3 regions of the Peribacillus sp. YIM B13477 genome follow, and region 1 is predicted to be linked to each of the others. Evidence: riboswitches for the same ligand, from Rfam matches in the RefSeq annotation. Region 1 holds a riboswitch; each other region holds the start of a gene.
The links. A riboswitch is a leader RNA that binds a small molecule or an ion and turns the genes downstream of it on or off. The one in region 1 is predicted to bind S-adenosylmethionine.

Region 1 (3,280 bases):
CAGCCATTGCTGAATAACCGATTAGCGAAATGGTCGTTAATGTCAGTCCTTGAATGATTCCCGGTTTTGCCTCTGGAAGAAGTACATCCTTAATGATCATCCATGGAGTGGCACCTACGGCAATTGCAGCTTCAATCACTCCTCTGTCTATTTCACGTAATGCCGTTTCAACAATCCTTGCAAAAAAAGGGATTGCGGAAACGGACAGGGAAACAGAAGCTGCTCTTGGCCCTATCGTCGATCCCGTAAGTAGGTCCGTTAAAGGAAGGAGGGCGACCAAGAGAATGATGAACGGGATTGAACGGACAATATTGACTGCGAAACCGAGAGATCGATTCACGATGCCATTTTCAAAAAATAAATTCCTGGTTGTTGTAAATAGCAATACTCCAAGCGGTAAACCGATCAGCAGGGCTACTGCAAGAGAAACGCCGACCATATAAATCGTTTCAAGAAAGGCTTTATTAAGATCAGGTAAAATATTGACGATGGGATTAAGCAGTGACATGTTTTAACACCTCCACAGAACTGGAACGATTTTTTATATACTCCAATGCCGAATGGATTTGTACGGCATCGCCAATTAACTCGATGATTAAAATGCCTAAAGGAACATCCTGGATATACTCAATTTTACCGTGTAAAATATTCCCCTTTACTGCATGGGATTGGAGAGTATCCGAAAGAATCGACTCACCGGCGGTTTGCCCTTCGAATTGGATCTTAATAATCGTCCCTTCACTTTCATCAATCAAGTGCGAAGGGAGTTCGAAATCCAGTACACTGCTAATGAATTGCTTCGTTAATTCCTGTTTGGGCTGTGAAAATATTTCATAAACGGGTCCTTCTTCAATTACCCGGCCATCCTGCATCACGGCGACTCGGTGGCATAGTTCTTTGACCACTTCCATTTCATGTGTAATCAACACGATGGTGATACCAAGCTCACTGCTTATCTTTTTCAATAACTGTAAAATCGCTTTTGTAGTTGTCGGATCAAGGGCTGAAGTCGCTTCATCACATAATAGTACAGTGGGTTCATTTGCTAACGCTCGAGCTATGCCGACCCGTTGCTTCTGTCCACCGCTAAGCTGTGCAGGATAGACATCTTTCTTATCGCTGAGCCCTACGATTTCCAACAATTCCAATACACGTAACTTAGTCGCGTCCTTCGATCGATGCGCGGCTCTTAAGGCGAAAGCGACATTTTCATAAACGGTTTTTGAACTGACCAGGGAAAAGTGCTGGAATATCATTCCGATTTTTTGGCGTTGTTTACGAAGCTCTTTGCTAGATAAAGAGGTTAAATCAATGCCGTCGATAATGATATTTCCACCTGTCGGACGTTCAAGCAAATTCAAGCAGCGGAGTAATGAGCTTTTTCCAGCTCCGCTGTAGCCGACAATGCCATATATTTCACCAGTTTGAATGGTCAAAGATACGTTATCCACTCCGATAACTCGGTTTTTCTTCGAGACGTATTCCTTTCGGATTGAACGGATTTCAATCATGAGCTTTCCCCCTTAAACATTAAAAAAGCTGCCTCTATCATTCAGAAAGAGGCAGCGAAATCATATCTCGGCTTATCTTTCAGAATGCAATCATTCTGCAGGAATTGGCACCGTTCCCTAAGGGCGGTTGCCGGACATCACAGGGCCTGATCCCTCCGTCACTCTCGATAAGTAAATTATTATTTTAGAATATTTCAAGTTTTATAATATAATCTATATTATTTGTAAAATCCGGCAATGTCAATCGTTTCTTTTATTTTTTTGTCATTAAAACTGGTAAGGTCCGTTAAAACGATTCATGGAAAATGGGCTATTATGCAATAATCCAGCATTTTCATCGAGGCTATTTATTCCAATATTTCCTTGTCAAAAAGGTAAAGTGGTACTACATTTATTATAGTAAAGTTAAAAAAAGGAAGGTAAAACTATTTTTGTACAATGATGGGGAGGAAACCGAATGATAGAGATCAAGACGATAAATGATGTGGTTTGCGTGCATGGGACTCCTGGCGGGAACAAGGGGGGGATGAGTGTGTATGTCTTTTTAACGGATGGCCTATTGATAGATACTGGCGCACAGATTTTATTGGAAGAGCTTATTCCATTCTATGAATCCGCAGACTTCGACTCAGTGGCCCTGACTCACTATCATGAAGACCATACGGGGGGCGCTGCCTGGATAAAGGAACATAAAAAGGTCCCTCTTTTCATTCACCCGATGTCGGTTGAGGTTTGTGCAAAGGATGCTGAATATCCTGAATATCGCAAAATTTTCTGGGGAAAGAGAGACGCCTTTAAAGCTGAGCCGCTAGGGAAGGCCATTCATTCCCGTACCCAAACGTGGGAGCCGATTTTTACCCCAGGTCATGCAAAGGACCATATGGTGTATTTGAATCACAATAATGGCGTGCTTTTTTCAGGAGACCTTTTCGTAACCCCAAAAACAAAGCTTGTCTTACGGGAAGAGTCCGTCCCGGTGATCATCGGTTCCATAAAAAGATTGCTTCAATATGACTTCGGGGAAGTGTTTTGCTGTCATGCTGGGCATGTTCCTGATGGGAAGGAGATGTTTCGAAAAAAACTGGATTATCTGGAAAACCTCCAAGGGGAAATTTTACGCTTGCATTCTCAAGGGCTGACCGTTCATGAAATCCAGCAGGTCGTTTTACCGAATCGCTATCCCCTTATCGAGATATCTGGGCATGAATGGGATTCAGAGCATATCATTACATCGATATTAAACGAAAATATTTTAAGTGCGAGGGAGAATGGGACTATTTGAATGCTATCCGTTTAACGGTCTGACTGATATGAAAGAGAGCTCTCCATAAGAGAGCCCACATTATTCATTTATTGACATTGGGATCTGTTTCATCATAAAAATCATGTGCTTCTTCGATGTTCTGAAGGTTAGCGACTTCATACACATTTCCGCCCGCCATTCCTTCATTGATGATACGGTCGATATCCAGGTAAACGGAGTCCTTGCCATCATATTCGGTATCCTTCAAAAATGTCATTTTTTCTTTATCCAAAAGAAATCCCTCCTAGCCTTTTCTTTAGTTTAGGCAAAGGAGTTTTTTTTATTCTGTTAAGCGATTTCATGAATGTAAAGGGGTTTCATTCATATACATGGAAGATCATTAGATCATGTATCATGCTTTTGAGTTTAGTTTCATCTGTTTCGGAAGGCGGATTGGCTGTCCACTCGATGGATCCATCTTTATGATACAAGGCTTTGACTGCCTGCTTGTTGAAATAAAAGGAAA
Region 2 (3,280 bases), on a different contig from region 1:
GCGCAAATTTCTTCATAATTGAAATGATATTATCTGTGTTGGTGATCGTTCCGTCAAAATCACAAAAGATGATCGGTTTCATTATTTCTTATAGGCCTCCCCACAACACAAGAGCTTTTTTTAGGGTTTCTTCCTCAGCCGCCGCTTCAGAAAGTTCCTTTCCTGCCAGAACCGCTTCCACGGCAGAACGAAAAGCCTTGGCACCGCCCTCTGCTCCGTCAGGGTGCCCGTGAATTCCGCCTCCGGCATTAATCACACTATCAAGCCCGAAATCCTTGATCAGGTCTGGAACCATGCCCGGATGAATGCCTGCAGAAGGAACAGGGAAGGCTTTTTTCCATGAAAGTTCATCTCTTGTCAGAGCTTCAGCAATCGCTAAGGTCTCCGTTTTTTCAAGTGCGACATTTCCATAAGGAGAAGGGAACAAGGATAAATCCGCACCTGATAATCTTACTAATTTACCAAGCAATAATGGATAGCCGATACCATAAAATGATGAAGATGCCAATGCCCCGCTATATGCGGGGTGCGCCATGATCGGCAGCTTGATACGATCATGTTCACTCAAGGCCTGCAATACATCCAAACCATATGTATGAACGTTGAACAATAAAGCATCTGCCCCTGCTTCAGCCGCTTGCTCTGCCTTATCCAATAATTCAAATGTTTTCCCTGATAGATTGACAGCATATAAAGTCCGGTGGCCAGCGGTTTCATAGACTTCATTCAAGATTCTTTTTCCCGTTTTTATTCTATCGAAAAATGGAGTCAGTTCCTGGTCGAAGAGGATTTCATCATCCTTAACTAGGTCGACACCTCCCAATGCTTGTTGCCTCAGTTGCTCATTATGAAATGTTAGGTCTCTTCCCAATACGCCTTTAAAGATGCTCATCACCAAGGGCCTGTTAGATACGCCAACTTTTTCCCTTATGCCTTTAATGCCAAATTGCGGCCCGGGAAAAGCTTTTTGAATATCACCGACAAAATCCAAGTCAATAAGTTTTATTTCACCGTCCAAGGAAAGCTTGCCGAAGACCGTCGTAAGGATTGCGGGTAAATCATTGGAGAAATTCCTTGCCGGATAGGCAATTTTAATCTGCGAACGGTATACTTTCCGATTAAAGTAGCTGTTTGCCCTCTCTTCTTCAGGTAGGGGTATCACCGATACGACGCGCCCCTTATGTTTTTCCAGTTGTTTCTGTACCAAATGTGGCAATTCCGTCCATGTCCCCACAGTCAGACCCAAGGCAATGCTCTCTGCTTTTTTCTCATGATTTCCATTAAAGTCATGAATTAAATAAGTAGCGACTATCTCGCTCATCTGATCACTCCTATAACACGTTAGTAAACTCTCGATGTCATTAATAACCTGAGATGGTCTCAAAATGGCAAAAGCCCCTTCATAAAGAAGAGGCTTTAAAAAGCCATCTTCTTATCTCCCAGCCCTCGGCTGCAAGAATTAGCACCGTGCCTTGCGGATTTCAAAAAAATCCGGCGGAAGGATTCCGCCCCATTTTACAATGGAATTACGGTCGGTTGCTGGGCTTCATCGGGCTAGTCCCTCCACCTGCTCAAAATAAGAAAACGCTGATATATAAGTTGCATCCAAGTATCGAAAGATTAAGAATTTATTTTGTATTCTGACAGGTAATTCCTACTTTGTCAATAAGTTTTAACTATTTAAAGGTGAGCCTTATTGCATTAAAACAAGTTTAATGTCCGTATTCGTTCCACAGCCTCTTGCAGCCGTTCTTCCGAAGTCAGTAGCCCTACCCTGACATAACCTTCGCCAAATTCACCGAACCCATTCCCTGCAGCAACAGCTACATGGGCATGCGTTAATAAATAGTCAGCAAAACTCTCGGACGTAAAACCTTCAGGTACTTTGAGCCAGGCAAAAAACGATGCCGCTGGAGCTTTGACATCCCAGCCGATGGCCCTCAATCCCTCAATGAAAACATTCCTTCGCCCCTCGTACATCTGCACTAACTGCCCTACACAGGTCTGTGAGTCAAGCAAAGCGCTTGCCGCAGCTTCTTGTATCGCCGGGAAGAGACTCACATAAAGATGGTCTTGTAATAGTTCAAGAGCTTCTATTACACTCTTATTGCCCACTGCGAAGCCGACTCTCCACCCTGCCATATTGTATGTTTTCGATAGAGTGTATATTTCAACTCCTACATCCTTCGCTCCCTCCGCCTGGAGAAAGCTTATCGGTTTTTTTCCGTCGAATCCTATCGCCCCATAGGCGAAATCATGGACCACACAAATTGAATGTTCTTTTGCAAAGGAGACGGTTTCATCAAAGAAACTTTCAGTTGCAGAAGCGCCTGTGGGATTATTCGGATAATTCAAGAACATCATTTTGGCTTTATCAAGAACTTCTTTATGTATGTCATCGTATTTCGGAAGAAAATCATTTTCTTCTGTCAAGGGCATCAGTTCGGTCTTTGCCTGGGCTAAAACAACACCGGAAAGATAATCCGGATAGCCGGGATCTGGAACAAGGATCGTATCACCTGGATTCAATAAACACTGCGGAAGTTCGACAAGACCTGCCTTTCCCCCGAAGAGAATTGCCACTTCACTATTCGGATCCAGCTTGACACCGTATTCCCGCTCATAAAAGACGGCAGCAGCATCTTTTAAATATTGATGTCCCCGGAATGGCGAATATTTATGATTAATCGTTTTTTCAGCGGCAGTTTGCAAACTTTTGACGATATGTTCCGGCGTCGGCTGATCAGGGTTTCCCTGGCCTAAATTAATGACATCATGTCCTTGCTCCGTGATTGCATTGACTTTTGCGACCAGTGAAGCAAAAAACTGCTTGGGCAGGTCCTGAAGCAGTCCGGATTTTTCGAATTGCACCATTTATACACCTTCTCTGAAATTTCTTGAAATTCTAGTCACAAATGATATATGTTTATCGTAGTCTTGTAAAGCATTTTTTACATGTGGGGGTTTTAAACGATGAAGTGGAAAATAGCTTGTATTCAAATGGATATAGCTTTCGGGCAACCAGATATCAATTTTCAGGTTGCAGAACAATGGATGGAAAAAGCAGCTCGGTCCCAACCCGATATCGTCATATTACCAGAGCTTTGGACAACCGGATACGACTTGACCAGGCTGAATGAGATTGCTGATCAAGAGGCAGAAAAAACGATTGAATTTCTTAAAACACAGGCACAGAAACACCAGATTCACATCATCGGCGGTTCCATTGCGAAAAAAACAAGCAAGGGAATCTATAACACCATGATCATCATCGATAAAC
Region 3 (3,280 bases), on a different contig from region 1:
CATCGTTCCCATCGCCCCATCAAGTAGGAGAATCTTAGAATTTAACTGATCTTGAATCGCTTTTTTATTCATGTACTGCCACCTCTGATGTCTGTTTACTATCGACTTTTCTAATATATTTCGTTAGTTCCGCCGTCATTTCATAGCGAAGGAATGGAGTGATTAAATATATGCCCTTGAATTTTTCCCTAGCCGCGTCCACCAATTCCCGCGCGATATTCACCCCTTCAATCCTTGACTTTACAGGGTCATCCCCCGCTAGAGCCATGGCCCTTCTAACATTATCAGGCAATTTGATGCCTGGGATCTCATTATGGATGAATTCGGCGTTCCGGGTGCTTGTTAAGGGCATGATACCGATGAAAATCGGGGTTTCTAGATGTTTTGTCGCTTGATATACTTCTTCGATTTGCTCTACGGAATAAATTGGCTGTGTCAAAAAGGATTGAGCACCGCAGGCAATCTTCTTTTCCATTCTCAGTACGGCTTTATCCAGATATTTCACATTGGGATTAAAAGCTGCCGCAATTTTAAAATTTGCCCGTTGACCCAAACTTTGACCGGAATAGGAAAGACCTTCATTAAATTGTTTGACCATGCTTATCAGGTCAAAGGAAGATAAATCATAAACCGAAGTGGCACCCGGGAAGTCCCCAATTTTTGAAGGGTCTCCGGTGATGATCAATATTTCGTTCAGCCCTACCGTCTGCAGACCCATTAAATGTGACTGCAGGCCAATCAAATTTCGATCACGGCATGTTATATGCACCATCGGATTTATATTCAATTGGTTCTTCAGTAAATTAGCAAGTGCATCATTGGATATCCTTGGTGAGGCAAGTGAATTATCCGCTAATGTAATGGAATCGACCCCTGCTTTTTTCAAAACCTCAGCACCAGTCATGAAGCTCTCTATCCCTAGCTTTTTCGGTGGATCAAGCTCAACAAGAATCGTCCGTTCCGTTTTAGCCTTTTCGTAAAGGGGAAGTTCCAATTCCCTATCGTTCACCTCAATTACTTCTATTTCACGGGATTTCGTGAATTTCTCTTTCACGGGAGCCAAACTTCCAATTGCATGCTTTACAGCTTGAATATGCAGTGGAGTCGTTCCACAGCACCCTCCTATGATCGCGGCGCCTTGCTCTCGAAGTTCCAGGGCACTAGAACCGAAATATTCCGGTACAGCTTTATAAACGAGCCTCCCATCGACATAATCCGGCAGGCTGGCGTTAGGGTAAATGGCAATCGATGCTTGCTTTGGCAAACTCACTTCTTCCAAGGCCCGAATCATATGATGTGGTCCGAGGCGGCAATTCACACCAACCACATCGGCACCCAATTGCTCGAGTTTTTGAAAGGCTTCATTTAAATGGATTCCATTTTGAAGATTACCCAGTTCATGCATCGAGACATTTGCGATAATCGGCAGTCCGGTTTCATTTTTAACGATTTGCAGGACGGTTTCCAGTTCTTCCAGGTCATAAAATGTTTCCAGGAGAATCCCATCAGGATTTTCCATCAACAGACTGTATAGCTGTTCACGAAAACCCCGTTTTATCTCTTCCATGCTTAAATCCGATTTCCTGATGCTCCGCTGTGCCCCTATGGTACCGAAGACGTATGCCTTCCCTTTTGCCGCTTTTTTAGCTAGAATGACTCCCTGGCGATTGATTCTGCTCACTTCATCTTCAAGTCCATACCGCTTCAATTTATTGAAATTGGCTCCGTATGTATTCGATTGAAGGATATCTGCACCAGCTTCCAGATAGGCTCGATGGATGGACTCTATTTGATCTGGGTTCGTGCAGTTTAATTCCTCATAACATTGATCAATGCCATTAGAGTAAAGCAAGGTCCCCATTGCCCCTTCCCCAACCAGCATTCTTTCTTTTAATTCTTTACGAAAATTCATCATTACACCCTCTCTCAAAAACAATCCTGTTTTTGTCGTATTCTATGAGTATGAGAGAAAAGGAAAAAAACCTTCTCAAAGAAGAAGGTTTTTGAAACATTCTCCTCATCTATCAAGCTCTGCTTGCTGGATTTAGCACCTTTGCCTAAGCTGGTTGCTGAGGTTTCTTCGGGCCAGTCCCTCCACCTCTCTCGATAAGATCCATTTATATAATTTTCATAAGATTTCAAAATTTGATTATATTTAATTTACAATAATAGTCTGTCAATTTCAATACCTGATCGACATTTTTTTCACTTTTGCAAAAATCATTCAATCTTTTGCTGCTTGAACCCTCTTCAAGATCCTTTGTTTCCAGTCTTCCGCTAACCAGTCTAGTGTAAGTAACGCCTTAGCACCATCCAGCCCATCCCGTTTATGAAGGATGACCTCTGCTGCGTAATGGACAGAAATTTTTTCTTGTAGACGATCTATCAACACAATCTCGTTTTGTTTATTTATCGTTCCTTCTTGAAGTACTCTTGCAAAATAACCAGTGAAACTCGTTTTCAGCACGTGTTCCAAAAACTTAGGTTCTTGATTGAAGAGGGAAATGGTCGAACAAGGTATCCTCCCTTGGTTAATTTGAACAATCACATCGCCTATTTGATAAATATCGCCGATATACGTTGTTTCTTCCTTCATCCCCGCTATAGTTAAATTTTCACCAAATGCAGGGATATCCAGCTTTTTAGAGAATTTTTCATTCCATAATGAATAATGCTCAAATGGATAAAAGCACAAGGCCCGATCAGGACCTCCATGGAACTTTACATTACCGACACCATCACCGATTATGCCAGCTTTAGTAACTTTCAAATTATCCTGTGCTTGTTTATCCATGGCTGAAAAGATATCGATATTCGAAAAAATTTCATGTTTCGGCTTCCCCGCATGTAGTGATTTGATTTTTCCATTTTCCATTTTGCATCTTCCATTCATATTAAATTTATATCGTCCTATATGTATAAATTATACTAAAAATCCATTTTATTCAGTACCTTTTTATATGTATTTGAAATGAAAAAGCCATATGTGGCGTTAATGGGCGAAATATCATTGATTTCCAGAAAAATTCATAGGTTAGTTTCAGTAATTTAGTTGCTATTTCAGAATTAAATATGGTAGAATATGAACACAATATATAGTCGAAAACTACAACCGTTCGCCTATATGTTGATTTTCACGATTGAATTCCTCATTGTCGCTCTTTAGGGAGCGAATTTTTTTTGCGTTCGTTAATATCCACTAATTTCCTGTAATTCCATTCAGTTTCTTGCATTGTGATCGACTCACCTATTTGTACTTTCCTCCCCTCTTTATCAAGAC

Region 2: it holds a riboswitch for S-adenosylmethionine, as region 1 does, so the genes downstream of both, mtnW (2,3-diketo-5-methylthiopentyl-1-phosphate enolase) here and ACFX4H_RS09815 (methionine ABC transporter ATP-binding protein) in region 1, are expected to answer to the same signal.
Region 3: it holds a riboswitch for S-adenosylmethionine, as region 1 does, so the genes downstream of both, ACFX4H_RS04015 (bifunctional homocysteine S-methyltransferase/methylenetetrahydrofolate reductase) here and ACFX4H_RS09815 (methionine ABC transporter ATP-binding protein) in region 1, are expected to answer to the same signal.

The regions. Positions count from the first base shown of each region.
Region 1 is NZ_JBHZPD010000002.1:631,026-634,305, reverse strand. Features, by position in the region: gene ACFX4H_RS09820 (methionine ABC transporter permease) at 1-508, opposite strand, end outside; gene ACFX4H_RS09815 (methionine ABC transporter ATP-binding protein) at 495-1,511, opposite strand; SAM riboswitch class I at 1,581-1,685, opposite strand; gene ACFX4H_RS09810 (MBL fold metallo-hydrolase) at 1,969-2,793, shown strand; gene ACFX4H_RS09805 (hypothetical protein) at 2,858-3,046, opposite strand; gene ACFX4H_RS09800 (YheE family protein) at 3,132-3,280, opposite strand, start outside.
Region 2 is NZ_JBHZPD010000001.1:765,614-768,893, reverse strand. Features, by position in the region: gene ACFX4H_RS03860 (2-hydroxy-3-keto-5-methylthiopentenyl-1-phosphate phosphatase) at 1-82, opposite strand, end outside; gene mtnW (2,3-diketo-5-methylthiopentyl-1-phosphate enolase) at 89-1,321, opposite strand; SAM riboswitch class I at 1,430-1,583, opposite strand; gene ACFX4H_RS03850 (pyridoxal phosphate-dependent aminotransferase) at 1,702-2,874, opposite strand; gene ACFX4H_RS03845 (carbon-nitrogen family hydrolase) at 2,974-3,280, shown strand, end outside.
Region 3 is NZ_JBHZPD010000001.1:795,806-799,085, reverse strand. Features, by position in the region: gene metH (methionine synthase) at 1-72, opposite strand, end outside; gene ACFX4H_RS04015 (bifunctional homocysteine S-methyltransferase/methylenetetrahydrofolate reductase) at 65-1,912, opposite strand; SAM riboswitch class I at 2,015-2,113, opposite strand; gene ACFX4H_RS04010 (MOSC domain-containing protein) at 2,225-2,875, opposite strand.